4 regions of the Lysinibacillus sp. NPDC097868 genome follow, and region 3 is predicted to be linked to each of the others. Evidence: riboswitches for the same ligand, from Rfam matches in the RefSeq annotation. Region 3 holds a riboswitch; each other region holds the start of a gene.
The links. Region 3 has a riboswitch for thiamine pyrophosphate ahead of thiW (energy coupling factor transporter S component ThiW). Riboswitches for the same ligand answer to the same signal wherever they lie in the genome.
Positions count from the first base shown of each region.

Region 1: linked by a shared signal. The riboswitch ahead of thiC (phosphomethylpyrimidine synthase ThiC) and the one ahead of thiW (energy coupling factor transporter S component ThiW) in region 3 are both predicted to bind thiamine pyrophosphate.
Region 2: linked by a shared signal. The riboswitch ahead of ACIQXJ_RS07770 (ABC transporter substrate-binding protein) and the one ahead of thiW (energy coupling factor transporter S component ThiW) in region 3 are both predicted to bind thiamine pyrophosphate.
Region 4: linked by a shared signal. The riboswitch ahead of thiM (hydroxyethylthiazole kinase) and the one ahead of thiW (energy coupling factor transporter S component ThiW) in region 3 are both predicted to bind thiamine pyrophosphate.

Region 1 is NZ_JBIWBS010000007.1:93,779-102,122, forward strand. It holds gene ACIQXJ_RS22710 (methyl-accepting chemotaxis protein) at 1-1,193, shown strand, start outside; gene ACIQXJ_RS22715 (AEC family transporter) at 1,439-2,368, shown strand; TPP riboswitch at 2,416-2,530, shown strand; gene thiC (phosphomethylpyrimidine synthase ThiC) at 2,679-4,457, shown strand; gene ACIQXJ_RS22725 (methyl-accepting chemotaxis protein) at 4,702-6,387, opposite strand; gene ACIQXJ_RS22730 (catalase) at 6,913-8,344, opposite strand, start outside.
Region 2 is NZ_JBIWBS010000001.1:1,576,610-1,584,953, reverse strand. It holds gene ACIQXJ_RS07780 (sensor histidine kinase) at 1-467, shown strand, start outside; gene ACIQXJ_RS07775 (hypothetical protein) at 747-1,082, opposite strand; TPP riboswitch at 1,519-1,630, shown strand; gene ACIQXJ_RS07770 (ABC transporter substrate-binding protein) at 1,824-2,819, shown strand; gene ACIQXJ_RS07765 (thiamine-binding protein) at 2,820-3,113, shown strand; gene ACIQXJ_RS07760 (ABC transporter permease) at 3,110-3,883, shown strand; gene ACIQXJ_RS07755 (ABC transporter ATP-binding protein) at 3,858-4,607, shown strand; gene ACIQXJ_RS07750 (TatD family hydrolase) at 4,597-5,346, shown strand; gene ACIQXJ_RS07745 (hypothetical protein) at 5,370-5,558, opposite strand; gene ACIQXJ_RS07740 (solute symporter family protein) at 5,657-7,201, opposite strand; gene ACIQXJ_RS07735 (DUF485 domain-containing protein) at 7,198-7,536, opposite strand; gene ACIQXJ_RS07730 (solute symporter family protein) at 7,996-8,344, opposite strand, start outside.
Region 3 is NZ_JBIWBS010000001.1:173,339-181,682, forward strand. It holds gene ACIQXJ_RS00800 (VWA domain-containing protein) at 1-2,531, shown strand, start outside; gene thiW (energy coupling factor transporter S component ThiW) at 2,590-3,081, opposite strand; TPP riboswitch at 3,259-3,366, opposite strand; gene ACIQXJ_RS00810 (MFS transporter) at 3,422-4,618, opposite strand; gene ACIQXJ_RS00815 (ABC transporter substrate-binding protein) at 5,266-6,339, opposite strand; gene ACIQXJ_RS00820 (ABC transporter permease) at 6,336-7,133, opposite strand; gene ACIQXJ_RS00825 (ABC transporter permease) at 7,130-7,939, opposite strand; gene ACIQXJ_RS00830 (ABC transporter ATP-binding protein) at 7,929-8,344, opposite strand, start outside.
Region 4 is NZ_JBIWBS010000001.1:2,796,859-2,805,202, forward strand. It holds gene ald (alanine dehydrogenase) at 1-262, opposite strand, end outside; gene ACIQXJ_RS14085 (universal stress protein) at 562-1,011, shown strand; gene ACIQXJ_RS14090 (class I SAM-dependent methyltransferase) at 1,057-1,986, opposite strand; gene tpx (thiol peroxidase) at 2,075-2,578, opposite strand; gene ACIQXJ_RS14100 (RDD family protein) at 2,754-3,353, opposite strand; gene sppA (signal peptide peptidase SppA) at 3,366-4,379, opposite strand; gene mbcS (acyl-CoA synthetase MbcS) at 4,564-6,150, opposite strand; TPP riboswitch at 6,344-6,442, shown strand; gene thiM (hydroxyethylthiazole kinase) at 6,530-7,285, shown strand; gene thiD (bifunctional hydroxymethylpyrimidine kinase/phosphomethylpyrimidine kinase) at 7,285-8,112, shown strand; gene thiE (thiamine phosphate synthase) at 8,099-8,344, shown strand, end outside.

The sequences.
Region 1 (8,344 bases), on a different contig from region 3:
TACCTAAATCCAAAATACTAGAAACGTATAATAAGGTTCTCATCGTGACGATTGTAGCTGCAATCATTATGATAGTTTTAATGGCTGCTGCCAGTGCGATGTTTATCTTTAAACAGTTAAAGCCTTTGAAAGTTTTACGTGCATCTATTGAAACGGCGGCAGAAGGCGATTTAACTAAAAAAATAGATGAAAAATTTATAAAATCAGATGAAATTGGTGCTGTTGCAGTAGCCTATAATAATATGCTGGACAAAACGAATGATGCCATATATACGGTATTAAATTCTTCAACATTACTTAATCAATCATCAGATGATGTCAATGAAGCATTTAATGAAATTGTCGCTTCTAATCAGGAAGTATCTGTAGCTATCAATGAAATTGCGCAAGGTGCTTCGAAACAATCGGAGGATACTGAAGAAACAAATTATCGAATGATTGATTTATCCGATCAAATTGACGCCATTACAATGCTTTCAAAGCAAATGGATGAGCTATCGATGAAAACAAAAGCTTCTACAGAGCAGGGCATGAAAGAAGTTGAAGGCTTACGTGATCGAAATGCTGAAACAAATGAAATGAATGTCCGCATTCAAAATCAGATGGAATCTTTATCTAGCAATATCAGAAATATCAACCAAATTATTGTATCCATTCAAGGAGTAACGGAGCAAACCAACCTACTAGCGTTAAATGCAAGTATTGAGGCTGCTCGTGCAGGAGAGCATGGGAAAGGCTTTGCGGTAGTAGCGGAAGAAGTCCGTAAACTAGCGGAACAGTCTAAAAACGAAACAGAAGTTATTAAGAAAACGGTGACTAGCATTCTAGAAGACGCGAAGCAAACAGTGTCTGTTATTGCTTCAAATGCAGATTTGATGCAAGCTCAAAATGAATCAGTGCAAAATACAGAGCTAGCTTTTAAAAATAATAATGAGCTTTCTCATTCTATTGCAACGGCAATTAATGACCTATTGTCAAATCTTTCACAAATGTTAGAGCAAAAAGATCAGGCAGTTACAGCGATTCAAAGTATTTCTGCCGTTTCAGAGGAAACTGCAGCATCTGCTGAACAAGTAAGTGCATCTGCTGTGGATCAACAGGCAGAAATGCAAAAGGTTGCAGAATCAATTAATAATATGAACCAAATTTCTAAAGAGCTACAAGAAGTCGTGAATCGATTTAAACTTGCATAATTAAGCTAGGGCATTTTTATGGCTAATTATATTATCGTAGATTTCAGGAATCGCCACTAAATCCTTGAGAATCGCCGATAAACCAGAGGAAATCGCCGGTAAAACCTCTTGATTTCCTTTGTAGACACGTTGAGACTGTCCTTTTCCAAGGACAGTCTCTTTTTATGTAAACAGTTGAGCGGGGAGGGGCATTGACCCAGTTTGGGAACAGTTTTACTATAGAAAGATGAAAGGGGGTCTCCTCCATGATGTATCTGGGTATGATTTTCTTTAAAATTGTTGCCCCTATTTTGGTGTTGCTTGTACTTGGGGCGTTTTTACAAAGGAAATTTCAATTTAATTTAAAAGCACTATCCCAGCTTATTACATACTGTTTTATGCCAGCAGCTGTGTTTGTAAATTTATATGAAACGAGTGTGGAACTATCGGTGCTTGGTGAAGTGGCGTTATTTATTGTGCTCTTTATTGGGAGTCAAATGGTGCTTAGTCATTTTATAGCGAAGGGGCTAGGTTTAAAGAAAACAGAAGCAGCGGTATTTAAAAATAGTGTTGTACTCATTAACTCTGGTAACTATGGCATTCCGGTGGCACAAATGATTTTTGTGACACAGCCAATTGGGGTGGCCATTCAAGTTATTCTCGTTATTTTTCAAAATGTAACGACCTATACATATGGTTTATATAATTTAATTTCTTCAACTAAATCAGGTATGGCTATTGTGAAGGATTTCCTGAAAATGCCGATTATTCATGCGCTCATTATAGGTGTGGCAATGAATTTCTGTAATATTGGCATTCCTCAATTTATCCGTATTCCAATTGACCACGTTGCTGATGGGTTTATCGCTGTTGCTCTTATTACGCTCGGTGCGCAACTATCTCAGCTTGAAATTAAATCAATGTTTAATAGAACGGTGTTTGTTAGCTGTTTTACACGACTTGTAGTAGGTCCAGCTGTTGCATTGTTGATAATTTTTGTCCTCGGCTTAGATGGCGTTGTGGCCCAATCGCTCTTTATTGCGAGTGCATTCCCAACTTCACGTAATAGCTCGAGTCTAGCCCTAGAATATGATTTAGGATCAGAAACCGCTGCACAAACGGTGCTTTTTTCAACCATTGTTAGCTGTATTACAGTAACAATCGTAATTTATATGGCAGAAATACTATTTACTTAATGACTTCCATCTATTAGGAATATCTGTTACACTAGCATCAAACTGAATAGCTTAACTAGGGGAGTCTGATGAGTCGGGCTGAGAGGGAAACGCATTGAGGTTTCTTGACCCTTTGGACCTGATCTGGCTCATACCAGCGTGGGAAAGTTAATGAACTTCGCACTCCTTGAACTTTGCGATAAATGTAACCTTACATGTACAGCCGGATCCAATACTTTTTGGATTCGGCTTTTTATTTGTAATACTACTTGTTGGAGTGGGCTAGATTCGGTCCTTTTAATAATTTACGTAAAAGGGAGCGGAATAGTAAATGACAACAGTTAGCGAAAAAAACATGAACATTATGACAAGCTTTGACGGAAGTAAAAAAGTATATGTAGAAGGATCACGCCCAGATATATTAGTGCCAATGCGTGAAATTAAGCTAAGCCCCACAACGGGTAGCTTTGGTGAAGAGAATAATGCGCCTGTACGAGTTTATGATACGAGTGGACCTTATACGGATCCAACTTACAAAGTCGATATTACAAAGGGTTTACCAGCTTTGCGTAGTGCGTGGATGAAAGAACGGGGCGATGTAGAGGAATATGAGGGGCGTACCATTAAGCCAGAGGATAATGGGTTTCGTAATGCGGATGACCCGCGCATAAAGGAAAATGTTTTTCCAAAGCTTTCTCGCAAACCTTTACGTGCGAAAAATGGCCGTAATGTGACACAGCTGCATTATGCAAGACAAGGAATTATTACTCCAGAAATGGAATTTGTAGCGATTCGTGAAAATTTAAAACCAGAATTTGTGCGTGCAGAAATTGCTGCGGGGCGAGCTATAATGCCATCTAATATAAATCATCCGGAGGCGGAACCGATGATTATCGGCCGTAACTTCCATGTGAAAATTAACGCCAATATTGGAAATTCAGCTGTAACTTCATCCATCGCAGAGGAAGTTGAAAAAATGACATGGGCAACACGATGGGGTGCTGATAATATTATGGATTTATCTACTGGTAAGCACATTCATACAACCCGCGAATGGATTATTCGTAATGCTGCTGTGCCTGTTGGAACAGTGCCAATTTATCAGGCACTTGAAAAGGTAAATGGCGTTGCTGAGGATTTAACGTGGGAGGTGTATCGTGACACGCTAATCGAGCAAGCTGAACAAGGGGTTGATTACTTTACAATTCACGCAGGTGTGTTGCTGCGATATGTACCGCTTACAGCTAATCGTGTAACGGGCATTGTATCGCGTGGAGGCTCAATTATGGCACAGTGGTGTCTATTCCATCATCAAGAAAATTTCTTATATACTCATTTTGAAGAAATTTGTGAAATTATGAAAACGTATGATGTTGCCTTTTCGTTAGGGGATGGTTTACGTCCTGGTTCAATTGCCGATGCCAATGATGAGGCACAGTTCGCAGAGCTTGAAACGCTAGGGGAGTTAACACAAATTGCCTGGAAGCATGATGTACAAGTGATGGTAGAGGGACCTGGGCACGTGCCAATGCATCTTATTAAGGAAAATATGGACAAGCAATTAGAAGTTTGTAAAGAGGCACCATTTTATACATTGGGTCCTCTAACAACGGATATTGCACCTGGCTATGATCATATTACATCTGCTATTGGCGCTGCAATGATTGGCTGGTTTGGAACAGCCATGCTGTGCTATGTAACACCGAAGGAACATTTAGGGTTACCAAATCGAGAAGATGTACGTGTAGGTGTTATCACATATAAAATTGCAGCACATGCAGCGGATTTAGCTAAAGGTCATCCTGGTGCACAGCAGCGAGATGACGCTCTTTCGAAGGCTCGCTTTGAGTTTCGTTGGCGAGATCAATTTAATTTATCGTTAGATCCAGAACGAGCTGTAGAATACCACGATGAAACATTACCTGCAGAAGGAGCGAAAACGGCACATTTTTGCTCGATGTGTGGTCCTAAGTTTTGCAGTATGAGAATTTCTCAAGATATTCGTAACTATGCTAAAGAAAACGATTTAAATACGACAGAAGCTATCCATCAAGGGATGCAGGAAAAGGCAAAAGAGTTTAAAGATACTGGTAGCAGACTGTATCAATGATAAAGAACAGAGGCCTTTAAGTAAGTTTTCACTTAAGTAATGAGAATGGAACAAGAACGCAATAGTTGACGGTAGCGGATGCGGTGACTGCACAGAATGTAAGACGCAACAAACCGCTTACAAGCGAGTTGCAGCTTACAGTAGGAAGAGCGGAAACAGCCGCTGTGGCGAACAACGATGTTCACAGCAAAAAGTGTTAGATTGATTGCAGTCAATCTAACACTTTTTATTTTTTTGCTGGCTATTAGACTTTAAATTTATTTATCTCTTCTTGAAGGGTGGTTGCCTCATCGCTTAATGATTTTGCGACAGCGTTAACATCTTGAATGATTGATGTTTGCTCTTTAATTGCCGCAGCTATCAATTCGGATTGTTGTGCCGCATTTTTTGCCACAGATGACATTTCATTGACCGATGCAGCAACCTCTTCAGTAGCGGCAGAAATTTGCTGTGTGGAAGCTGAAACGTCTTCAATTTCAGATGCCATATGTTCAATTGCGTCCATTATTTTATTAAAAGCAGATTGTGCATTATGAATGTATGTAACGCCTTCATCAACTTTTTGCACTGTGACGCTAACAGCTTTTTCTACTTCTCTAGTGTTTTGCTGAATATTTGTAGTTAAATTGATAATTTGATTGGCGGATATTTTTGACTCTTCAGCTAGCTGACGTACCTCATCGGCAACGACTGCAAAGCCTTGTCCGTGTTCGCCTGCACGTGCGGCTTCGATGGCTGCATTAAGTGCAAGTAGGTTGGTTTGATCGGTAATATCGGTAATAACTTTCGTAATATTTTCAATTTCAGCCGATTGTGTACTTAACTGTTTAATGAGTTCGTTTGTCTTATCTGATGATTGCTGAATGACCATCATCTGATTTTCAGTCGTTTGCAACATTTTCTCACCATTATCTGCAACAGTTTGTGTATCAACCGCCTTTGAATGTAGCATTTGTGTTGCTTCAGCGATGCGTTGGACACCACGAGCTGTTTCGTCCATGGCGGTAGAGGTATCCTGTCCAGTAGCGACAGCTTGGTTACCGTCCTCAGCCATAATTTCTATGCGTTTTGCAATATCTCTAGAAGTAAGGGAAACTTCCTCTGTACTTGCCGATAATTCTTCAGAGCTAGAAGTAGTGTACTCAATATTTTTTGCGACATTATCAATAAGTGAGCGCAAATTAGTTTTCATGACATTAAATGAATCAGCCAAATTTCGAATTTCATCTTTTGTTTTTACTTCTACATCTTCCTGTCGTAGATCTCCGCTAGCAATTACATTTGCAGCTGTGGCTAGTTTATTAACGGGAATTGTAATAGCTCTTGTCATAATGAACGTAATTATAAAGGAAAGAATTATAGAAATAGCAGCGAGGATTAGGATGATATTTGAGCTTAGAGCTTCTGCTCTTGACGACTCAGCACGGGCTAGTTGTATTTGTTCCTCTTCATAAATGGCAATCTCATGAATTGCTTGTTGAATTGTCTCTCTTGCAGGATGTGCTCTTGCCCTAAGAATATCGATAGCAGATTGTACATCATCTGGGTTATATGTATTGATTATCTCTAATGCTGCATTTTCAAAAATGGCTTGGTTCGTTTTAATAATTTCCATTTGCTGTTGTGTCGTTTGGCTAGTAAATATTTTTTCAAGCTCTGTTATTTTAGCTTGGATTATTTGTTCTTGCTCCTCGAGCTTTTGTATTGTTAGGTCATCTGGTTCTAGCATATATGAACGAAGATAGTTTCCTTGCAAAGCAACAGCGATAAGAATTTTATCGATTTGTATAAGTTTATTTACACGGTTTTCAAATATTTCTTCATTCAATTTATCGATGTTATTCAGTCGGTAGTAGGATATTGAGGAGATACTTAGTAGTAAAAGAATAATGGTACCAAATCCAATATAGAGTTTTTTTCTGATAGACATCGTTCTTTTCCTCCATTCCAGTTTTGTTGTATCAGTACGCAACAATGTCAGGATATCTTATCGTTATTTAGAGTATGAAAATAATACGAAGTTGTGGAATTTATCGATAGAAATAAATGTTGTTAAAAACACCTATATGACAATGGGAGATTTACGAATCAAAAAGGACAATAACTATAGGTGAATTTAATCGTTGAATTCCACTGTGATACATTGTTAGTGAGTGGGGGAGATACCTTCCAGAACGAATGGTGGCACTTGGCTCCAATCAACTGAATAGTAAACGGAATATTACAGTATCTGTTTTTTGTAACAGATGAGAAAGCTTTAGAACGAAGGAAGATTAAAATATGTAAGATAGTCTTCCATTATAGCTGCTTGTTATAAAGCTTATTGGGAAAATTCAAAGGGACGAGCAATTAAACGCAGTAAAAATGACAAAAGGCATCGAGAAGTTAATTCTCGCTACCTTTTGTCTACCTGCCAGTGACGGCAAGCAATATTGGATATCAATAAAGTGGAATATTAAATGTTTGCTACTTGTTTTACTTCTTGTTTTACATATGGGTTTGAAAGATTCATTCCATCTAATGAAAGACCCATCGCTTTTGCTACACCTTCACCGTATGCAGGATCAGCTAGATAGCAGTGTAGGATGTGACGACGTTTAATGAATTCTTCAACAGTAGCCATATCGTTCGCTGTATTTTCGAATAAGCGTTGTTGCTCTTCCGCAGATAAAAGACGGAATAATTTACCCGGTTGCTCGAAGTAATTATTGTCATCTTCACGGAAGTCGTGGATATCAGCATGACCATCAATACGTAATGGTGGCTCTTTATAGTCTAAATTATGCTCCCATTCACCATAGCTGTTTGGTTCGTAACTTAAAGTAGAACCAAGGTTACCATCAAAACGCATAGCGCCATCGCGGTGGAATGAACGGAATGGGCATTTTGGTGCGTTTACAGGTAGCATGTGGTGGTTTACACCTAAGCGATAGCGAGCTGCATCTGCGTAAGCAAAAATACGTGCTTGTAACATTTTGTCTGGAGAGTAGCTGATACCAGGCACAATGTTAGAGGGTGCAAACGATGATTGTTCTACTTCTGCAAAGTAGTTATCAGGGTTTTTATTTAACTCGAATTCACCAACTGGAATTAGTGGGAAATCTTTTTTATACCAAACTTTTGTTAAATCGAATGGGTTATAAGGTAATTCACGAGCTTGTTGTTCTGTCATAACTTGAATGTACATTTTCCATTTAGGGAAATCGCCTTTTTCAATTGCTTCGTACAAGTCACGTTGTGATGATTCACGGTCTTTACCAATAATTTCAGCTGCTTCGGCACCAGTTAGGTTTTTAATGCCCTGTTCTGTGCGGAAGTGGAATTTCACCCATACACGCTCGTTTTGAGCATTGATAAAGCTGTATGTGTGAGAACCGAAACCATGCATATTGCGGTAACCTGTTGGAATACCACGGTCAGACATAACAATTGTAATTTGGTGTAACGCTTCAGGTAATAAAGTCCAGAAATCCCAGTTAGAATTTGCGTTTTTCATATTAGTACGTGGGTCACGCTTAACTACATGGTTTAAATCTGTGAAGTGTAACGGATCACGGAAGAAGAATACAGGTGTGTTGTTACCAACTAAGTCCCAGTTACCTTCTTCAGTATAGAATTTAAGTGCAAAACCACGAATATCGCGCTCTGCATCTGCAGCCCCGCGTTCCCCCGCTACAGTTGAGAAACGAGCGAACATTGGCGTTTGCTTCCCAATCTCAGAGAAGATTTTTGCTTTCGTATATTGAGAAATATCATGCGTAACAGTAAATGTGCCGAATGCTCCAGAACCCTTTGCGTGCATACGACGTTCAGGTATAACTTCACGGTTGAAGTTTGCTAATTTTTCAACTAACCATACATCTTGAAGTAAAAGAGGACCACGAGGA
Region 2 (8,344 bases), 1.4 Mb from region 3:
CTTTAAACGAACAAATAAACTATATTTCAAAGTTATCCAATGAATATGACTTTGAGCGCTTATCTCGTGTTGATAATTCCTATATAATCATGGAAAAAGTAGATGTTCCAAAACTTATCAATACCATTATTTTAAAGTGGAATTTTTTATATAAAGTTAACCAAATCTCTATTGTGTTAAACGATTCCTCAACTAAATTCCATTGGAAGAGTAATGAAATTTGGTTGCACAGATTATTTGATAATATCTTCCAAAATATTTTGCGCCATGCAGCGTGCGATACATTGGAAATCACTTTGCAAAAAAACTCAATTATATTTAAGGATAATGGGGTTGGGTTTAATGTGGAGGAAAAGGGTACTGGCCTACGAATCATCGAAGATATTTGCCGAATGCTTGAACTACAGAGTACAATCCAATCTAACGAAAAAGGTACTCAAGTCACCATAAGTTATGCGCAACATTAAAACTTTAGTAATTGCAACAGCTCTAATTGAAAGCTTCTCAAAATCTTATTTGAGAACATCTTTTAACGTTGTAAATGCTTAAATTATATAACAATCGTGTGCTTTAGTTTAACTAGCAACAATAGAAAAATGATAGAAAAAAGGACTCGATTTCACTTAATAGGAATCGAGCCTGTTTTATTATACCCACTAACACGAATGTGGTGCTTAGCTGTATTGAAAATTTTTATGTGAATCTTTGTCTCTGTATTTTTAATTGAAATTTTCAAATGGCTAGTTTTATTTATTCAATTCCTTATATAAAACATATTTTAAAGCAGAAATTTCATCTTCAGACAGTTTACCTTCAATTTCGGATAATACTTCATCCTTACTAATTGAACCGTTTTGCACTTGTTCCTGAATATCAAGTAAACGATTAACGCCCACTTTTTTTATTAACACACGTGTCGCTTCTTCTTTAGTTTGGAAGGGAAGAGTATCCGGATTTGTAGTTGCTGCCTCGCTGGCAATTTCTTGAACCGTCGAATCGTTCTTGATATAGGATTTTACTTCTTCTCGTTTTTCGTCATCTAAAGTAAATTCCACTTTCTGTACCAAAATGCCATAAAGCATAGCCAGCTGCTCCGAGTAAAACAAGAAATACTACGGTAATTTTTAAAAGCTTTTTCATCAACTCACTCCTGACACTTTGAATAAAGCACAAACTCTCAAAAATCACGAAGAAAAAATGTTTTCTATAATTAGTTTAATTTCAAATATAACTAAATGACACATAGCAACTATCTTTTCAAAGGGTGATGGAAGTTATATCGTGTAGTATGGAGAATAACTCTTTTTTAACTTGTTGGTTTTGCAAAAGATTAACTGTTTCGTATTGAAGAATTTTTGATGTTCCAAATTCCATGCATAAAAACATTTCTATTTGCAAAAGTCATGTTGCAGAATACTTGTATAGTCCAATAGAAGCTCATTTTTATCAATTACGAAAATTACTAGCTTGTCATTTTACGATAGATATGGGTATAATAATCAACGAAAAGTTCATAAGTTAAGAATGTAGGGGGGCTGGAAGTTGCCAGCTGAGATTGCGTCCGTTTAGACGCTGACCCTTTGAACCTGATTTGGCTCGTACCAGCGTAGGGAACATCTATTCAAAAATATTCGTATACTATTTTTTGATACCGTTTGCAAACGTCTGGGATAATTCCTAGGCGTTTTTTGTTTAGGACTCATTATTCCGCCTAAAACTAGGTGTAATCTATTAGAAGCGATGCAAATGGCCTAAGAATACCTTTTCTGGTGAAAACATTCAATCTTGAACACTTTCAAACTACTAGACTTGGAGGACACAGCATGAAAAAGTGGTTTTTCGTTCTTGTTGCTGCATTATTAACATTAGTTGGTTGTAGCGAAAAAGAGGACAAAGAGGAAACAAGCACATTGAAAAAGGTATCCGTTGTACTGGACTGGACACCTAATACGAATCATACAGGACTTTATGTTGCGAAAAAGCTCGGCTACTTTGAGGAGCAAGGTTTAGACGTAGACATTATATTACCTGGTGATGCAGGGGCAGATCAACTTGTTGCATCAGGCAAAGCTCAGTTTGGCGTTAGCTACCAGGAAGGTATAACGCAAGCACGTGTTCAAGACGTGCCTCTTGTATCGATTGCAGCAATTATTCAGCATAATACATCTGGCTTTGCATCAGATGCTTCAAAAGGCATTACGTCACCAAAAGATTACGAAGACAAAACGTATGGTGGTTGGGGAAGCCCGATAGAACAAGCTGTTTTACAATCTCTAATGCAAAAAGAACATGCCGATATTAAGAAATTAGATATCGTTAATGCTGGAGATTTAGACTTTTTCACAATGATGCAGAAGGATATAGATTTTGCATGGATTTATTATGCTTGGACAGGTATTGAGGCGGAGCTTCGTGGAGAAAAATTAAATATGCAGTATTTAACAGACTATAGTGAGCAACTCGATTATTATACACCTGTACTTGCAACGAATGAAAAGATGATTAAGGATAATCCTGATGTGGTAAAGGCATTTGTTGCAGCTACTACAAAAGGTTATGAGTATGCAATTGAGCATCCTAATGAAGCGGCTGATATATTGCTTGAAGCGGTAACTGATTTAGATAAAGCACTTGTGCATAAAAGTCAGGAATGGTTAGTGAACAAATATCAAGATGATGCAGCACAATGGGGCGAACAAAAATTAGCAGTTTGGGAAAACTATGCGGACTGGATGACAAAGAACAACGTTTTAGAAGGCGAATTTCAAGCAGATCAAGCTTTTACAAATGATTTTTTACCAGAGAAAGGGGCAAAATAAATGGCTAATTCATTAATTAGTGTACAAATTATACCTAAAACAGAAAAATACGAGGATGTAATTCCATTCGTTGATGCAGCGATTGCGATTATCGATGCTTCAGGTGTGCGCTATGAAGTGCAGCCACTAGAAACGACTATGGAAGGTGAACTGTCTACCTTACTGCAAATTATTGAAGAGATGAATAAAAAAATGATTGAATTGGGTGCCATTAATGTTATTACGCAAGTGAAAATTTTATATCAGCCAACTGGCATTACAATGGGGACGTTGACGGAGAAGTATCGAGGATGAAACAGCTAGTAACGAAAGGAAGGTCGATTATTTTTATCGCCTTCCTGTTAGTTATCTGGGAAATCATTATCCGTTTGGCTGACATCCCACATTGGCTATTACCAGCGCCGAGTGCCATCGTTACTGAAGGTGTTCACTCTTATAAAACGTTCATGCCCCATGTGTTCGCCACTATACAGCTAGCGGTACTGGGCCTTGCTATTGGTATATTTTTCGGCTTGAGTGTTGCGATATTATTACACCGCTCAGCGACGGTAAGGGCATTTGTGTATCCGATTTTAATTGTGTCACAAAATGTGCCTGTACTTGTCCTTGCACCATTATTAATTATTTGGTTTGGTTTCGGGCTGTTACCGAAGCTGATTATTATTTGTCTCGTTTGCTTTTTTCCAATCGTTATTGCGGCCATGGATGGATTTCGTCAAACATCACCTGAGCTTAAGCATTATTTTGCAATGATAGGTGCTACAAAAGGTCAAACATTTTGGAAATTAGAATGGCCGTTTGCTTATCCTTCTATATTTTCTGGTATTAAAATTGCAGCGACTTATAGTGTGATGGGGGCTGTCATCGCAGAATGGCTTGGTGCGAAAAAGGGGATTGGTGTCTATATGACACTTGCTCAATCATCGTTTCGTACTGATCGTGTATTTGTGGCGATATTTGCGATAGTTTTGTTAAGTTTATTGCTATTTAGTGTTATTCGTTTTGTTGAAAAGCTTGTTGTAAAGGGGAGGGGATCACATGCTGAACATTCAAGACATTTCTAAATCCTTTGGCTCGCTTGAAGTAGTTAAAAACTTATCCTTTACGGTAAAGGAAGGCGAATTTGTGGCGATCATTGGTCCCTCTGGTAGTGGTAAAAGCACGCTCTTTCAATTAATAGGAGGAATAACGCCTTTGAATCATGGTGCTATTTTGTTAAATGGAGACGACATTCAGCAAAAAACAGGCACTATTGGCTACATGCCACAGCAACCTTGCTTATTACCGTGGCGGACAATTTTGGAAAATGTCACAATCGTAGAAGAATTGCAGCAGCGACCTAATATAGAGCTTGCAAGAAAATGGCTAGAAAAGGTTGGCCTATCTTCTTTTGAAAATGCTTATCCTCATGCTTTATCAGGAGGCATGCAACAACGTGTATCATTTCTGCGAGCTATCGTCAGTGAGAAACCAATCTTATGCCTAGATGAGCCGTTTTCAGCGCTGGATGAGTTTACAAGATTAGAAATGCAGGCATGGTTGTTATCCATTTGGGAGGAACATAAAAAATCAATCCTGTTTGTTACACATAGTATCGAAGAGGCATTATTTTTAGCAGATCGCATTATTGTATTAACGAAACGTCCAGCTACTATCAAGGAGGAACTAATTGTTCCATTTGCACGACCACGATCCGAGGAAATTCGCCATTGTGCACAGTTTACACAATTAAAACAACAACTTTTCCATTACTTAAAAGAAGAAAAGGACGATCCATATGTTGATTGATGCACATATCCATTTAGATCAGTATAAGGAAGAAGAAGTGCCTCTGCTACTTGAAGAAGCACAATATGTCATCGCGGTGAGTACGGACTTGCCATCTAGTAAGAAAACGCTGAAGTTAACAAAATCATACGATAAGGTAAAGGCAGCCTATGGTTTTCATCCTGAACAATCTTTACCAAGTGACGAGGACAGACAAGCTTTATTTGATTGGATACGGCTTCATGCTAGTGAGATGATTGCCATTGGAGAGGTCGGGTTACCTTATTATCGTAGACAAGCTCAGAAGATTGATGAGCGGCCTTATATACATTTATTAGAACAATTTATTAAATTGGCTAAAGAGCTTCGCAAACCGATTGTGTTACATGCTGTTTACGAAGACGCTTTAATCGCATGCGATTTACTTGAGCAACATGGTGTGACGAAAGCACATTTTCATTGGTTTAAGGGAAGTGAAGAGGCAATTGTGCGTATGATACATAATGGCTACTATATTTCAATTACACCTGATTGTGTTTATGAAGCGGAAATTCAAGCATTGATTAAAAGATATCCATTGGAACTCATGATGGTTGAAACGGATGGTCCGTGGCCATTTGAAGGACCTTTTGACAAAGCTCGTACTTCGCCGTATATGATGTCTAAAACCATTGAAGTTATTGCAACTATTAAAGGCTTAACAACACAAGAAGCGGCAAAAATTGTAACACGAAATACGAAGTTATTTTATAATTTATAAAGACACGACAAAAACAGCCACATCTAGTACGACGAATCGTCTACATGTGGCTGTTTCCTATGCTTTGTTCTATCTTGTTCTAATGTTGCACGCTTCGTTTTAGTAACGCGCTCATGTGTACTGAAAGGGGAAGTTTGACGCTTTTTCTCAACGTCTTTACCTTGTGTACGTTTTAAATGCAAACGCTTCTTTTTAGCCTTAGATTGTGCCATGATAATACCTCCATATAATATTACCAATATATTACCGAAAAAGGAGAGAAAAGTAAAACCTCGTAAGCTGAATGCCTACGAGGTTGTTAGTCATAATATTAGTGAGATACGTCTTGTACTGAAATACCAGTGTTTGCTTTAACATCAACTTCGCGGTATTTCGCATCATCAGATTCTTTAGAAAGTAAAGTTCCGATGAATCCACCTAGGAAACCAAGTGGAACAGAGATAAGTGCTGGATTCGTTAACATAATTAACGGTTCACCAACGAAGATTGCTTTTCCTTCAACTGGATTCCAAATGTTTGGTGATACAGCTACAAGTACTAAAGCAGAAATTAAACCTGTTAACATCGCTGTTACTGCACCAGTAGTATTAAAGCGTTTCCAATAAATTGTGTAAATAATTACTGGTAAGTTTGCAGAACCTGCAATACAGAATGCTAGTGATACTAAGAACGCAACGTTTAACGTTTGTGCACCAAGAGCAAGAAGAATTGATACTATAGAGATAGTAATAGAACCGATACGAGCAGCAAGTACTTGCTCTTTTTCTGTAATTTTACCTTTTTTAATGATTTGACCATAAATATCATGTGATAGGGCAGATGCACCAGAAAGTACAAGACCTGCTACTACCGCTAAGATTGTTGCGAATGCTACCGCACAAACGAATGAGAATAGAATGTCGCCACCAAGTGCTTCTGCAAGAAGTGGAGCAGCCATGTTACCAGCCGCGTTAGCAGCAATAATTTTATCTTTACCAACGAATGCAGCTGCACCGAATCCTAAGAAGATCGTTAATACATAGAAAATACCTACGATCCAAGTAGCCCAAATTACTGAAGAACGAGCTGTTTTTGCGTCTTTTACAGTGAAGAAACGCATTAAAATATGTGGAAGACCCGCAGTACCTAATACAAGTGCGATTAACATCGAGATTGTATCAATACCGTTAGTATACTTAAGACCAGGATTTAAGTATGCAGCACCGCTTTCAGTAGCAGTAGTCATTTCTGAGAACATATTTGTAATACTGAAGCCGAACTCTTTTAACACTAAAAACGAAATAATGACTGTACCTAACATTAATAGACAAGCTTTAATAATTTGTACCCAAGAAGTTGCAGTCATACCGCCGAATAAAACGTAAGTCGTCATCATAACACCTACGATTAATACTGCAACCCAATAGTCGATTCCTAGAAGTAATTGAATAAGTGCGCCTGCACCAACTAGTTGTGCAATCATGTAGAATAAAACAATTGTAATTGTACTTAATGCTGCTGTACCACGAACTTTTGAATTGTTAAAACGTGCTGTAATCATGTCAGCTAATGTGAATTTACCAAGGTTACGTAATGGCTCAGCTACGATATAAAGAACCACTAAGTAAGCTACTAAATAACCGATAGAGAAGAAGAATCCATCAAATCCGAATAATGCAACGGCACCAGCGATACCAAGGAAAGAAGCTGCTGATAAGTAGTCACCAGCGATAGCTAGTCCATTTTGCCAGCCAGTTAAACCACCACCTGCTGTGTAAAAGTCAGTCGCAGAAGAAGTACGTTTAGATGCCCACCATGTAATAATTAATGTAAGACCAACGATTGCTACGAAGAAGAATATTGCTATTGGGCTCATAGGCGGCCACCTCCGTTTTCATATTCAGCGATAATTGCTTTTGCTTCTTTGTCATAGCTATTTGCTTTCGCAACATATAGGTGACATAAGCACCAAGTCATGATGAATAATCCTGCTGCGTAAATCCATACCCAAGTAACTTCCCCAAAAGCTTTTTGGTGTAGGATTGTTGTGTAAGATGTAAGAATCGGAAGCAACAGGTAAGCTGCTAAGAAGAATACAGTGATTGACCAAAGAAATGCGTTCTTCTTTTTTACAAGTGCTTTAAACGATTCTTGTTTTGCAATTGCATCATAATCTATTACAATGCTTTTGCTTGCTTGATTGTTCGCCATAAACATTCCCCATTTTGTGTTTATTTTTACTGCTTAAATACTGAATTTTGCTACTTTAGTGAATTCACATCTTAATTTTATGAGACAGTTCACAAAATTGCAATACATTTCAGAAAAATTATGGAAAAAAAATTTCCGTAAAAATAGTCTTGAAAGAGAAAATACAAGACAAAGCCTAGAAATTAAAGGGTTTTGCAATATTCAGATAAATTAACGAGGTAAGGATATTACTAGCTTCTTGACAAAAATGAGGATGTAATAACCGAGAAAAAATGCGTTTTTTCCAGAAAAAATAAACACTATTTCTCTAGTGAAAAATGGATATTTTCTTAAATTTGGAAAATAAATAGTATTGTTCAATAAGTAAAATGTTTGAATTTTTATAGTAAAAAATAAAAAAACCCGACCGAAGTCGAGTCTTTTTATTAATAATTGATGTTAGATTACGATATAAATCTATTAATGAGAAATATCTGAAACTGATACACCTGTATTCGCTTTCACACGAATTTCTTTGTAAATACGATCTGCTTCGGCTTGAGACACTTTGCTTGCAGAAAGAACTGAACCTAAGTAACCAGCAATAAAGCCTAGTGGAATCGTAATAATTGCTGGTACTGCCAGTGGCACTAATGGCTTCCCAACAAAGAGTGCAGCACCTTCTATTGGACTCCAAACGTTCGGACCCATTGCGCCTAAAACTAAGCAGGAAACTAAACCTGTTACCATTGCAGTAACAGCACCAGTTGAATTGAATTTTTTCCAGTAAATTGTGTATAAAATGACTGGTAGGTTAGCAGATGCTCCG
Region 3 (8,344 bases):
GGACTTATTGGCAAGAGCGTATGCGCCTGAAAAAAAGTCATCTTGTTGTAATGAGCATTCGTGTAATAGCAATCGGTTGTTTGGTCTTTGCACTCGCAGCGCCCTATATTTTATTACCAGTAAAGGACGAGCAAGTATTATATTTAGTTGACCGTTCTGCTTCGATGAATAATACAGAAGCGGAAATGACTAGTTTTATAGAGGAAAGTTTGAAATCGAAAAAGGATGAACAACTTGCAGGGATTTACTCTTTTTCATCAACTCTCCAAACAGAAGCGATTTTATCGAAATCATTAAAGGAAGTTCCCAAATTTACTGAAGTCAAAGGAACAGATCAAACGAATATTGAGCAAAGTCTTCAACTTGCTACAGGTATTGTCGATCCTAAAAAGGCAACAAGACTTGTTTTACTAACAGATGCCAATGAGACACAAGGGAGTGCGCTAGATTTTGCAACGAAGCTAAAGGGCTCCAATATTAGTGTAGATGTCGTTCCATTTCATCAAAGCGTGACGAATGATGTGTCGCTAAAAAGCTTTGTCACACCACAAGTAGCTTACGTAGGTGAACAGCAGCAGCTTGTTACGGAAGTAAATGCTACAGCTCCAGGACAAGGGGAACTATTACTGTACGAAAATGACGAACTCATTCATCGCGAGTCTGTGGAACTTGCACAAGGTTCAAATGTTTTCACATATAAACATACGGCAACTGCAGAGGGGCTTGTAAAATATGAGGCGCACGTGCAAGTTGGACAGGATGCGATTTTTGAAAATAATAAATTAACAAGTATTACAATGGTGCAAAGTGAGCCACATTTACTCATTGTTAATGGCTACGATACGGCATCACCAATTGCTGCAGCTCTAGGGGCGAATTCAATCTCCTATGATGTGATAGATGCAGCAAGCTTGCCAAATGAACTTTCTAGCTATTTGCAATATAACGCTATTATCTTCGATAATGTACCTGGACACTTAGTCGGTGAAGCGAAGATGAGTGTGATTGAGCAGGCAGTCAAAAACTTTGGTGTTGGTTTTACAATGGTCGGTGGTGAAAATAGCTTCGGCTTGGGTGGCTATTTTAAAACTCCGATTGAAACATTATTACCTGTTGAGATGGAGATAAAGGGTAAAGAGCAATTGCCGTCGTTAGGACTTGTCATCGTACTTGACCGTTCAGGAAGTATGTATGGCTCAAAATTAGAGCTAGCGAAAGAAGCTGCCGCGCGATCAGTTGAAATGTTACGCGATGAGGATACGCTTGGGTTTATTGCCTTTGATGATCGACCTTGGGAAATCATTGAAACTGGACCGCTTGGTAATAAAGAGGAAGCAGTCGATACGATTTTATCGGTGACTCCAGGTGGTGGTACGGAAATATATAGCTCACTTGCAGCGGCGTATGATAGTTTGGCAGATTTAAAATTGCAGAGGAAGCATATTATTTTATTAACTGATGGACAGTCGCAATCAGGCAATTATGAGGATTTAATTGAAAATGGTAAGGAACAAGGGATTACACTTTCTACAGTGGCGATTGGACAAGATGCAGATGGCAACTTACTACAGTCATTAAGTGAAATGGGTAGTGGTCGTTTCTATGATGTCATTGATGAACAAACAATTCCTTCAATTTTATCGCGTGAGACAGCAATGATTTCACGTACTTATATAGAAGACAATCCATTTTACCCTACAATTTATAATGCAGCTGGATGGAATGCACTCTTTGCAAATGGTGTGCCACAAATGAATGCATATATTGGCACGACAGCGAAGCAGGGAGCTGCTGTGATAGCTGAAAGCGAGAAGGAAGACCCTGTATTGGCACAATGGCAATATGGACTTGGTAAAACTTTTGCTTTCACATCAGATTCGACAGGGAAATGGGCTGGTGACTGGGCAAGGTGGCAAGAATGGGGATCATTTTGGCAAACAATCATTTCGCAAATGCTACCAAGTTATAATGATGTAGCCTATGATGTACGTCTTGATACAGATGGCTCATTTATCATCACGGACCCGACAAATGAAGCTGCATTTTTAGATATTGTCGCTGTCGATGAATCTGGCGAGGAGCTTGATTTGCAGCTTGAAACGATTTCTGCCTCGCAAGTACGTGCAGTTGTCAAAGCTAAACCAGGGTTGATTTTTTTCCGTATTGCTGACGAAGAGCAGGCCATTTATCAGGCTGGTCTAAGCGTACCGTACAGTGCAGAATATGAATTACGTCCTGTGAATGAGACACTTGTCGAGCAACTAACGAAGCGAACTGGTGGCTCTGTCTTGAAAGAACCACAAGACGTGTTCCGTAAGTTCACTAACAAAGGAGCAGAGCGCCAAAATATTGCAACATGGTTACTATTAACGGGGATGCTATTATTCTTCGTAGATATTACGATTCGACGCTTTGGATGGAGCTTTATAACAAGGCATAAGCAAAAAGAAAAGTCTGTAGAAGAAGCAACCGTACAGGCGGAGGACACGAACGTTGCACAGCTATTAAAAGGAATGAAAAAACGCTCTTAATCAAAAAAACGATGGCACATTGCTAAAAGCATGTGCCATCGTTTTTGTATAAACAAAGTTACTTCGTAATAAGCATATGCGATGTGGTTTTCCGTAGACTGCTAGCAATCATAATACCAAGAAATGCTCCAATTAAACTAGATGTCAAAAATGCAGGCATAAAAAATAATGCACCTACGGATGTTCCCATTAATAATTGCGCATATGGTACAGCGACTAATGAGGCCATAATACCTGTGCCAAATACTTCACCAACACCAGCTAGCCAGTTGTTGCGACTGTATTTATAAGCAAAGGCTGCACATGCCGCACCGATGACGCTTCCAGGAATCGCTAAAAGAGAGCCTGTGCCTGTTAATATACGAATCAATGCTGTAACTATAGCAACGATGATAGAAGGCATAGGACCTAATAGAATGGCACAGATGACATTGATCGCATGTTGTACAGGATAAGCACGAGCAATGCCAGTTGGAATGGAGACAAAAGTAGAGCCTGCTACTGCAATAGCTACTAATAAAGCCATAGTAGTTAGTTTTCGAATAGACATGATAGTTACTCCTTTTAGTTTTGTGCGATGAATCGCCGATAGAACAAAGTGAACCGCCGGTAAAATGCTAGAAATCGCCGATAGGTCCCGAAATTTCCGATAGCACTGTCAAATGAATACAAAAAAGCCGCTTCCTTGTCACGAAAGGAAGCGGCCTTGCATTTTTAAATTACATGAAAGCAAGCGTCGCCACTTCCCTCCGCTAGTGTGAACTAGATCAGGTTCAAAGGGTCCGTATATGAGCATATACGTCTCAGCCTTGTAAAGACTCCCCTAGTGGTGTTAAACGATTTAATTTTTCGATAATAAATGTACCATATTACAAATAATTGTCAATGGACTAATTTGTATCAGGCTGCATAAGATGCGGCGCCTTTTTCAATGTCCAAATGAGCGCTACTAAGAAACATGTCATTAAAATAATTGCTCCAAATATATACGGACTGTTCATATTCCAATCGAATAAAAGACCCGCAAGTGCAGGACCAATCATATTTCCAAGACTCATATAGGCATTGGTAAGTCCAGCGGCTAAACCTTGTTCATTGCCAGCAAGTTTAGAAATCAGTGTGTTGACGGCTGGGCGAATAAGTGTTGTTGCCGTGGAGAAAATCGTTGCGACAACTAAAATAAGTGCAAAGCCAGAAACAAATAATATTAGGAAAATAGCTACAGCAGCAATAAATAAATTGACTAATACAACTTTCATTTCCCCAAAGCGCTTAAAGAGTGGTGTGATGATGAACATCTGCACAACAACACCAAATGCACCACCTACAGTTAAAATTATCGCAATATCGGTAGGTGTGTAGTTAAATTTGTCTGTCACAAATAATGATAATGTTGTTTGGAAATTGGCGATGCCGAACGAGAACACAAGCATAATAATCAACATGACAAAGTATGGCATTTGGACTGAACGTGCCATCTGCCTCACAAGATTATCTTGCTTTTGTGCTTTTTGAGCTGCACTTGGTTTTGTAGAAGGTAATAACAACAATGAAAGGATAGAGGCAATAATAGCAGCTCCTCCAGCCATAAAGAATGGGAAATGCAAACTAACTTTAGATAAGAATCCACCAATACCTGGTCCAATCATAAAACCAAGAGACATAGCGGCACCTAACATGCCCATTCCTTTACCTCGTTCTTCATACGTTGTGATATCTGCTACAAACGCCATAATTGGAGGTGCTACAAAGGCAGAACCTAAACCTCCTAAGAAACGAGCAACAAAAAGCATCCATACGTCTGTAGATAGCCCGAACGAAATTTGCCCAATACCAGTTACAATCAGACCAAAAACAATCAAGTTTTTTCGACCATATCGATCCGAAAGATTCCCAGCAATTGGAGAAAAAATGAATTGTGCAAAGGCGAACGTTGCAATTAACATGCCAAGAACTTGTCCTGCTGCACCAAATATATGTAAATACTTTGGCATAACAGGAATAATAATTCCGATGCTCCCCATAGCGATAAACATATTAAACATTAAAATATACAAAGCCGCCTTGTTTGACTTCTGCTGGGTCATTGAATCCCCCCCTTTTTTCTATTGAAACATTATTACAGTCTATCATAAAGAAATATTGCTTGGCTATTGGATTATAGTCGTAGATGAATGACCTGGTCATCGGAACGAAGACATTGTTTTTCCTCTGAATAATACAATTGATTTCCGCTACGGGCGTCGCATTCCGCGGGCACACCGTAAGCCGCAACCCTCGCTGGCGCGCGGTCTGTTGCGTCTTACGTGTTGTGCGTTCCCGCAGGAGTCGCCGCCCTCCGCTCCAATCAACTGAACAAGTGGGTTAAAGAAATTCAATTTTGTGACCACCAAAAGGGAAAAAATAGAATGTACCAAAATAATACCGATGCCTCATGGCTATCTTCTTTTTAAATAGAAATGAAAACTACAATTGATTTCCGCTACGGGCGTCGCATTCCGCGGGCACACCGTAAGCCGCAACCCTCGCTGGCGCGCGGTCTGTTGCGTCTTACGTGTTGTGCGTTCCCGCAGGAGTCGCCGCCTTCCGCTTCAATCAACTGAACACATCGGAAGAGTAATTCGATATTATAAATATCGAAAGAAAAAATGACAAAAGACACCAAGTATTTAAATTCTTGATGCCTTTTGTCGACACTCAGGGAGAGAAAAATATTGTTTTTCCACTTTAGTATTTATCGAATACTCATTTTAAATTCTAAAAACAATTCATTGTATTTGCCTAAATAATCTGGCCCTAGGTTTTTATATACTTCTAATGTTTTACGTTGATCCTCGGAAGGGTAGAAGCGCTCATCAGTTACAACTTCTTTATCCATTAAGTTCATCGCTGCAATATTAGGAGTAGAATAACCTACATAATCAGCATTTTGAGCACCAGATTCCGCTTTCAACATAAAGTTAATAAAAGCATGTGCACCATCAACATTTTTCGAAGTTTTTGGGATAACCATATTGTCAAACCACAAGTTTGAGCCTTCTTCTGGAACAGCAAAGTCTAAGTCTTCATTTTCGAATAACATATCTGCTGCTTGACCAGACCATGTCAAAGCAACAGCTGCTTCGTTATTAATCATTAAAGGTGTAATTTCATCTCCGATGATTGCTTTAACGTTTGGGGCAAGTGTAATTAGTTTATTTGTAGCCTGACGTAACTCATGGTCATCTAACGAGTTAAGGGAAAGACCAAGACTATTTAAGCCCATGCCAATAACTTCACGTGCACCATCTACTAAAAAGACTTTACGTTTTAACGATGGGTCCCATAAATCTTCCCAAGAAGAGAAATCTAAGTCACCGACCAAATCTGGATTATAGACAATACCTACTGTGCCCCAGAAATAAGGAACAGAGTATTCATTGTTATCATCAAATGGCAAATCGAGAAAATACGGGTCGATATTTTTAAAATTAGGTATTTTCGTTTTATCTAACGGAAGTAGTAAGTTTTCTTCCTTCATTTTTTCAATCATATATTCAGATGGCACTGCAATATCGTAAGCAGTACCCCCTTGTTTAATTTTCGTCATCATTGCCTCATTTGAGTCAAATGTTTCGTAAATAACATGGATACCCGTTTCTTTTTCAAATTGCTTTAGCAAATCAGGGTCGATATATTCTCCCCAGTTAAAAATAGTTAATGTATCTTTACCACTTTTACCACCGTTCGCACTCATTGCGTCAGCAGCGTACATTAAAAGGGCGGACACGACAAGAATGGCGATAGTAGCTTGAATTAAAGATTTCATTGTTGTCCCCCCGTTCTTTTACTTGTACGGCTTGTAAAGAAATAATAGCCGACTACAACTAATATAGTTACGAAGAATACTAAACCAGAAATTGCGTTAACAGTTAAAGAAATACCTGCACGTGCCATCGAGTAAATTTCAACAGATAATGTACTAAAGCCATTTCCTGTTACAAAAAATGTTACGGCAAAGTCATCCAATGAATAAGTTAAAGCGAGAAAGAAACCTGCAAAAATACCAGGCTGAATATACGGTAAAATAACGCGCATCATGACATCTTTTTTCGTAGCGCCAAGATCTAAAGCTGCATCAATTAAAGACTTATTCATCTCTAGCAATTTCGGTAAAACCATAAGTACTACAATAGGAACACTAAACGCAACATGGGCTAATAATACCGAAGCAAAGCCTAGTTTAATACCAACCATTGTAAATAATATTAAAAAGCTTGCACCGATAATAACATCTGGACTAACGATTAACACATTATTTAGAGAGAGTAGGGTATTGCGCATTTTCGAATCTTTTACTGTAACAATACCGATTGCTCCTAATGTGCCAATAATCGTCGAGATAAGGGCAGAAAGCAGTGCAACAATTACAGTATTAATTAAAATAACAAGTAGTCTTGAATCCTCGAATACTGCCTTGTAATGGTCCAATGTAAAGGATTGAAAGTTAGTCATGGAATCCCCACTATTGAATGAGTAAAAGACTAAGTAAAATATAGGTGCATACAGGACGAGAAAAACAATCGCTAAATACACTTTTGCAGAAGTTGAAAGTTTGCTCATCGTACGCGACCTCCTTTATCCTTTTGTCCTGTAATAAGCATAATAATCACCATGAATAAAATTAAAAATACGGCAATCGTTGAACCCATACCCCAGTTTTGCGTCACAAGGAATTGCTGTTCAATTGCTGTACCAAGTGTAATTACACGATTCCCTGCAATTAAGCGAGTAATCATGAATAGTGATAAAGCTGGAATAAATACAACTTGAATCCCAGATTTAACACCATCCATCGTCAATGGTAATACGACGCGACGGAATGTTGTAAAAGCAGATGCGCCTAGGTCGCGAGCTGCGTATATAAGCGTTGGATTTAGACGATCCAATGAGTTGAAAATTGGTAAAATCATAAATGGTATAAAAATATAAACAGATACAAAGACAAAGCTAATATCTGTGAATAGCATTTGCTGCGGATCAAAGCCGAATACTTCAATCGCTGCGTTAATCGGACCATATAAACCAAAAATTCCTATAAACGCGTATGTTTTTAACAATAAATTAATCCAAGACGGAATAATAATGAGCAACAGCCATAACTGCTTGTGTTTTGTCTTTGTTAAAAAATAAGCTGTTGGGTATGAAATAAGTAGTGTAAAGAATGTTATTAAAAACGCATACCAAAACGAACTAAGTGTCATTTTTAAATAGACAGAAGAGAAAAAAGCTTTGTAGTTATTAAGCGTAAAATTGCCATGTAAATCTAGTAGGGAGTAGTAAACAACGAGAGCAATCGGCGCAATAACAAAAAGTGCAATCCATAAAACGTATGGAAATAACGCGGATTTCGAAGTTTTAGTTTGCATCTTCGTCATCTCCATAGGATTCTAGACGTTTATCGAACTCTTCCTCAGTTTCATTTAAGCGCATTACATGAATGGCTTCTGGATCAAAGTCTAATCCGATTTCTGTCCCTACTTCAGCTTTTTTCAATGAATGTACAAGCCATTCATTGCCAGCCTTGTCATATGTGGAAAGCTCATAATGTACCCCGCGGAATAATTGAGTATCTACTTTAACAATTAATTTTCCTTTGTCGACTGTTGTAATTTCTAAATCCTCTGGACGAATGACAATATCTATTTTCTCATTTGGTTTCATCCCTTGGTCAACACACTCAAACACTTTACCCGCAAATTCAACTGTAAAATCTTCTATCATAACACCGTTAACAATGTTTGATTCTCCGATAAAGTCGGCAACAAAACGGT
Region 4 (8,344 bases), 2.6 Mb from region 3:
GTCCTTCATAAAAGTAATCGTATTCCGATGCTACGGGTTCTTTTACTTTTAAAATCATTTCTTGAGCCCATGCTTCCTTTGCTGATGCAACAATATGCGCACCCGCTGCCGCGTAATCTGCATCTGTAAAGCTTGAACCTATACCAGCCCCTGCTTCAATATACACTTCGTGGCCAGCATGCGTTAATGAGACAACCCCTGCTGGTGTCATTGCTACGCGATTTTCGTTGTTTTTAATTTCTTTTGGAATACCAATCTTCATATTTCCAATCCCCTTTCATAACCTATGAACTAAGCAATATTTCACCAAAATACGATTCCTCGTAGATGATGACCCCCTTGCACTTCCATCTTACCAAACAAGTGAAAAAAATGCTTTAATTAAAGCAAATACTATTTAAATTCACAACATTTTTAAAATACTAAATATTACTACTAATCAAGCAAAACGAGGTATTTCATAGTAAACGCCTTTACTTATTCACAAATTTTCTCCGGAAAGTATTTCCTTTAGAAAATGATTTGGTATAATTACATTATACAAATAGGGAGGTAATACAAATGGCTAATCATTATAAAAGCATTGTAGTTGCAGTAGACGGTTCTAAAGAAGCGGAGTACGCTTTTCGTAAATCAATTGACGTTGCTAAACGTAACGAAGGTGCTGTATTAAACCTAGTAAACGTAATTGATACGCGTTCATTTGCTGCTATTGAAGCATATGACCGTTCAATTGCAGAACGTGCACAAGCTTTCTCAGAAGAATTATTAAATGGTTACAAAAAACAAGCTGAAGATGAAGGCTTAGCAAACGTAAACCTTATAATTGAGTATGGATCTCCTAAAAATATTATTACAAAAGAGCTTTCTAAAATCGTAGATGCAGATTTAATTATTTGTGGTGCTACTGGTTTAAATGCAGTAGAACGCTTCCTAATCGGTTCAGTTTCAGAAGCAATCGTACGTTCAGCTAATTGTGACGTACTTGTTATTCGTACACCAGAAGCTTAATAAGGCAATACATAAAAAGGTATCCAAATTTGGATACCTTTTTTATTATTTCTCTTCTTGCCACATTTTCACTTTTTCAAAGAACATCGCAAGAGCTTGTTTATTTTGCATATTGGGTACTTTCGCCAATAATACTTCTTTCGGAGCTTTAAAAGCTTCCCCTTGTTTTTGTAAAATAACGATGCTTTTTTCAAGCGATTTATTAGCAAACATCGTATCTGGCAATTGAATTATTGCTTGAATCCAAGCATGCTTTTGAATGTACTTATGCAGTTGCTTAGACTGTTCGGATTCAAAGAGATGCGTCGGAGCTAGGAAAAATAAATAGCCCCCATCCTTCGTATAATTAACCGACTGCTCAATAAATAAATGATGTGCATAGCTCATGCCTTCAGATGCACAAAGCTCATAATCTACTGCCACTTCCTCATTCGGATAGTAACCGACTGGTAAATCACAAACAATGGCATCTACAGGATCAACTAATAGGTCTTGCAAAGCATCCTGTCGATATAAAGAAACTGGCTGCTCTGTTAAATCTGCTGTTGCTGCGGCTAATCGAATAAGTAACTCATCAACCTCCACACCAGATGCCTCTACTTTACCATCGAGTAAATTCATAACAGTTAACAGTAAGTTACCAGTGCCAACTGCTGGGTCCAACATAGTCAGTTTTTCTTTTGCTAATCGATCCGCAAAAATTTGTTCTACGAAATAGCCAACTAATAGACCAAGAGTATCTGGCGTCATTTGATGATTTGGCTGGGAACCTTTTCGCATACCTTTTAAAATAGCAATTTGAATGGACTTGCGCACGTCTTCTTTCGTTGCACCTTGCTGTGAGAAATCTACATCCCCATCAAGCCAAGCCTCTAGTCCATCAAGTACACCCTCTAATAACGTCGTATCTTGCTCTTTTTCTATTTTTTCTGCATGCTCATTTAGCATCCCAAATAGTTTTTCAATCTTTTCCATACATAACTTCCTTTCACGCAGAAAAGAGCCGTGACAAACTCTGTCACAGCCCTTTTGTCTAGTATTATCTTAGCCTAAAAGAAGCAAATTATGCTAGTGCTTTAACTGCTGCAATTGCTGCTTCATAGTCTGGATGATCTGTAGCCTCAGGTACATACTCGACATAAGTCACTTTTCCAGCTGCATCTACCACAAATACTGCACGTGCTAGAAGACGTAATTCTTTAATATATACACCATATGCTTCACCGAATGAAAGATCACGATGATCTGAAACTGTTTGAACTGCATCAATTCCTGCAGCCCCGCACCAACGTTTTTGAGCAAATGGCAGGTCAACAGACACTGTATAAATAACTACGTTATCTCCTAAATTTGCAGCTTCTTCATTAAAACGACGTGTTTGTGCATCACATACGCCTGTATCTAATGACGGAACAACACTAAATAAGCGAATTTTACCTTCTGAATCTGTTAAAGAAACAGGTGATAAATCATTTGCTAATACTGTGAAATCCGGTGCTTGGTCTCCAACCTTTACTTCTTTACCTATAAGTGTTACTGGACCTTTTTTAAATGTAATTTGTGCCATGAAAACGCCTCCTAATCATCATATGTACATAATCTTACTAAATGTAGGGAATTAATTGCAACTCGGACAGCTTATTATAGGCAAACTTTGTGAATGCCAGTAATCTGCCTCCTAATATTGCTCGGCAACAGCCCAAAACAGAAGAGCCACCTCATGCGTTGGAGGTGGCCCAGTATTATTCTTCTTCAATTTTCTCCACTATCTGTTCAGGCTCTTTTGGTTTTTCCTGAGTTGGTGTCGCTAATTGTGCTGTTTCTTTTGCTACGTATACTTTTTCATGGACAACCGTCGTATCTGCAAAATAATCATGTATGCCTTGGTTGTCAGGTAAAATCGCAACAAAAATATAAAGTGGCATAATTATGTTACTAATTAAGCGACCAATCCATTCTCGGAACAGTACATCTGACCATGTAAGTTTGTCATGCTCTAGTGAGATAACGCGCAGTCCAAATGCCATTTTCCCTAACGTTTGCCCGAAAAATTTCGTCATTAGAACAAAATAACAATAATAGAGAATAGCTGAAATAATTGAGATTGGTGCATACCAGACCGAATCCGATAGTGACCAGTCCATTAAGTAAAATATCGGATTGGCAACGATGCCACCAACAGCTGAAATAATTAATCCATCTAAGACAAATGCCCAAAAGCGCACCCAAAATCCTGCAGTCTTCAATTCGTAATTTGTAGTCACTATTGGTGTCGTTGGCTTATCTAGCAGTTCTTGTTTAATCGAGGGTGACCCTTGCAAAACGAATTCATTGTTTGTCATGGTATGCCCTCCTTAGTATTCACCATATAAGTACATCATTTTCGGTGCCTTGTATTCCGTCATAATTTTCATTAGCATTTTTTCTTCAGCCGATGGGCCAAAAAGAGAGCTTACTTTCATCCCAATTAATGACGGTAGGCCACCTTGATCATAGCTGTATTCAAACAAAACTGCATCCTCTAAACCGTAATCTTGGCGTAGAGCTGCAATAGCTGCTTGCTCGTCGCCAATTTCATCGATTAAGCCAGCTTCAAGAGCCTTTGTACCACCAAGAATTCGACCATCTGCCACTTTTTTCACGTCGGCTTCAGACATATTTCGTCCTTGTTCAACAATATCAACGAACTCTTCATACGATTCGTTAATCATGTCCTGCATCATAGCGCGTTCTTCTGCTGTAATTTCACGCGTTGGACTCAACATGTCTTTATGTTGCCCAGATTTAAACGTCTCAAACTTCACGCCAACTTTTTCTGCAAGTTCCTGATAATTAATAGATTGCATAATTACACCAATTGAACCTGTTATCGTATCACGATGTGCATAAATTTTATCTGCTGGTGCTGAAATGTAGTAACCACCTGATGCTGCCATCGAATCCATTGACACATAAATTGGAATTTGACGTTCCTCTTTAATTTGTAACAGTTTTTTATAAATTTCTGCCGATTCCTTTACACCGCCACCTGGTGAATTAACACTAAGAACAATACCTTGTACTGAATCATCATATAAAATATTGTCCAACTGATTTAAGAAAAACTGGTGATCATATGCAACGGTTTGCCATAATGTGTTCGATCCAACATCTTGAATTGTTCCATCCACTTTTAAATAGGCAATACGCTTACTATAATCTTCACCCTCAATAACCGTTTCATAAACATCTAAATTATTTCCAGCAACAATGCTGTCAAAATTACTAAAGAAGTCTGATTTAAATATTGCAAAAATCGTATTAATCCCTAATGAAAATACTAACAACACAGCTGCAATAGCCAAGGCTATCCACCTTTTCACATTCATACAAACGCCTCCTCAACACGTTATACGTCTTAATGTCCAAAACGTTTCACTTTTAAGTAATTTTTATGTAAAAATGTTCTGTTGTTTATTATTTTACTATAAATAAAAGGGGCTACAACAAAAAATCAAAAGTTCATAAAAAAACATGAACTTTGATTTTCCGACTTTATTTCCTAGGAAATATTTATTGATGTGTGTAATGAGCTTTTTCTTGTTGTCGTAATTCGACACGACGAATTTTACCAGATGCAGTCTTCGGTAACGCTTCTACAAATTCAATCGCACGTGGATATTTATATGGTGCAGTCATTAATTTCACATGGTTTTGTAACTTTTTAATAAGTGTTTCATCCCCAGTCTCATCTTCACGAAGGACTATAAATGCCTTAACAATATTTCCTCTTACTTCATCTGGACTAGCAACAACAGCAGCTTCCTTTACTGTAGGATGTTTCATTAATGCATCTTCTACTTCAAATGGCCCTATTGTATAGCCTGAAGAAATAATGACATCATCTCCGCGACCCTCAAACCAAAAATAGCCATCAGCATCTTTATAGGCACGGTCTCCAGTTATATACCAATCTCCGCGGAATTGTAGGTTTGTGCGTTCAGGATCTTGGAAATATTTTTTAAAGAGTGCAGGTGTTTCGCGATGCACTGCAATATCCCCAACAACACCTTCAGACACAGGATGTCCTAGGTCATCAATTATTTCTACTGTATTTCCTGGTGTCGGTTTACCCATTGAGCCGACGCGCGCTTCCATGCCAACCATTGTCCCAACAAGTAACGTATTTTCCGTTTGGCCGTAACCATCACGAACCTGTATATCAAACGTTTCTGAGAACACTTTTACAACTTCACTATTCAGTGGTTCACCCGCTGATACAGCTTGGCGAATCTCACTTAAATTATAGTCCTGTAAATTATTGAGTGTTGCCATAAAACGATACTCTGTCGGTGTACAACATAATACATTTACTTTAAATTTTTCAAGCAATGACAAATAAATTGATGCATCAAATTTGCCTTTATAAACAAAAGCTGTTGCACCGCTTCCTAAAGTTGCTAGGAACGGACTCCAAATCCATTTTTGCCAGCCAGGTGCCGCAGTAGCCCATACTATATCATTTTCTTGCACACCTAACCAATTCGGTGCTGTTGTCCGTAAATGAGCATAACCCCAGCTATGCGTATGAACAGCTGCCTTAGGATTGCCAGTTGTCCCACTTGTATAGGCTAAAAAAGCATTGTCTGTACTTTTTGTCGGTGTAGGATTCGTATAGTCTGTAGGATGCTGCTCCATTTTTTCAAGCAACGGCTGCCATGGTGCATGAGCATGTCCAATAACATATTGCAAAATACCATTTAAGTTTTTTACTTCGTCAAATTGCTCAATATATGGCTCGTAGGCAATTATTCCTTTTGCATTTGCATGTGTGATTCGATATTCAATATCCTTTGTACGTAACATTTCTGAACTAGGGATAATCGTTAAGCCCGCTTTCAAAGCCGCTATGTAGACGATATATGCCTCGACAGATCTTGGAACCATAACTAAAAGCACGTCGCCTTTTGTTAGTCCTTGCGAAGTAAATACATGGGCCGCCTGATTTGCTTTTTCAAGTAAAGTTGCATATGTAATGTGTTGAATTTCTTCGTGATTGTTATAAACAATTAATGCATTTTTAGTAGGGTCCTGAGCATACTTCTCAATCTCCTCAACAATGTTATACCATTCTGGTGCGATTAAATCCTGTCTTTTCATAATAACTTCCTCCTTATTGCTAGGTTTATTATAAAACTCATTTTTTATGATTTTCAATGGATGAACCTTATTTTAAGAAAGTCATGACAATTATCATGGTTTATTATATGGCATCAGTCACTGCTTTCCAGATAATGATAAAACGCTATTGAATACTGTGGATAGGTATGTTACATTTTGGACAACTAAAACTTCATGATTGCAGGGGGACTCTTAGTGAGTTGAGAAGGTAAAACCTGACCCTTTGAACCTGTTAGTTAATACTGACGTAGGGAGCAACACACATCTTATTATTGATGATAAGCTCTTTTTACGTGTATACTTTGCACGAAAAAGAGCTTTTTGCATGCTTACGTCCATCCAAAAAAGGAGGACTACGATGATTTTTCAAACTATTCGTAAAAAACAGCCACTCATTCATTGTATTACAAATTATGTTGTGGCAAATTTTCAAGCAAACGGCTTATTAGCAATTGGTGCTTCACCTGTAATGGCAGATGAATCTCTGGAAGTTGAGGAGATGGTATCGATTGCATCAGCCCTATTGATTAATATTGGCACACTCACTACCCGTACAAAAGAATCGATGTTACTTGCTGGAAAAAAGGCAAACGCGCTAGGTGTACCGGTTATTTTGGACCCAGTTGGTGTTGGAGCAACAAATTTACGTAAACAAACGGTACAGCAATTATTAGAAGCCGTTCATTTTGCTGTTATTCGCTGTAATATCGGTGAACTTGCCGCTATTGCTGATGTTCGTTGGCAACAAAAAGGAGTAGATAGTGGCAGCGGTTCCATTTCAGTTGAAGATAAAGCGAAAGAAATTTCTAAAAAATATAATTGTATCGTTATTGTAACTGGTGAAAAGGATTTTATAACTGATGGAGAGCATTCCAAATGGATTATTGGCGGACATTTTCGAATGACAGAAGTTACAGGAACTGGTTGTTTGTTAAGTGCCATTTGCTGTGCAGCTTATATTGCAGGCAATAAGCCATTTTCTCAGTTGTGCAATACATTAACGAGCTATAAAAAAGTTGCTGAACATGCCGCCTCATCTGCGCCATATAACGGTGATTTTGCAGTATCGGTCTTAAATGAGTTACACCGTTTATCGAAGGACGGTGAAAAATAATGCATATTGTAACAACAATAGCTGGCTCAGATAGTGGTGGTGGAGCTGGTATCCAAGCTGATTTAAAAACATTTCAGGAATTAGATGTATTCGGGACATCCGTTATAACTGCTTTAACAGCACAAAACACCTTAGGAGTGAACGGTGTGCTTCCAATTGAACATGCTTTTGTAAATAAACAACTTCATTCACTCCTAGATGATTTTCCAATTAGTGCAGTAAAAACAGGAATGCTTTTTTCCTCTGATATTATTTATACAATTGCAAGAGCTATATCTAATTTAAATATTCCCCTTATCGTTGATCCTGTGATGATTGCCAAAGGTGGCGAAAACTTATTACAACAAGAAGCAGTTGAAGCATTAAAAGAAGCTTTATTACCTCTTGCTACAATCGTAACGCCTAACATCCCAGAAGCAGAGACACTTACTGCTAGAAAAATACACAATTTATCAGACATTCAGCAAGCTGCACAATCATTATTAAAATTAGGTGTTCAATGTGTCATTATCAAAGGTGGACATTTACATGACGATAATTTTGCAACGGATTATGTATTTTTTGAAGATGGCGAAACATTTTCAATGCAATCTACTCGAATTACAACGAAAAACACGCACGGAACGGGATGTACATTTTCTGCTGCATTAACCGCTTTTATTGGTCGGAAAATGCCTTTAAAACAAGCAATTATTGAAGCCAAGAAATTTATTCAGCTAGCCATTAGCCATGATTTATCGATTGGAAATGGCAATGGACCAACGAATCATTTTGCTTACAAAAAGTTTCATGATACTTGCGAGGTGACCATACATGAAACGCAGTGACTTACAGCTTTATTTTATAATGGGTACAGCGAATGTGAAAAATAGACAACCTTTAGAAATACTTGAGGCAGCATTGCAAGCAGGCATTACGATGTTTCAATTTCGTGAAAAAGGACAATATGCATTGACGAATGAGCCCTACGAACATTTTGCACGTCAATGCCAAAATCTATGCAGGAAATACAACGTTCCCTTTATTGTGAATGATGATCTCGACCTTGCCCTAAAGCTC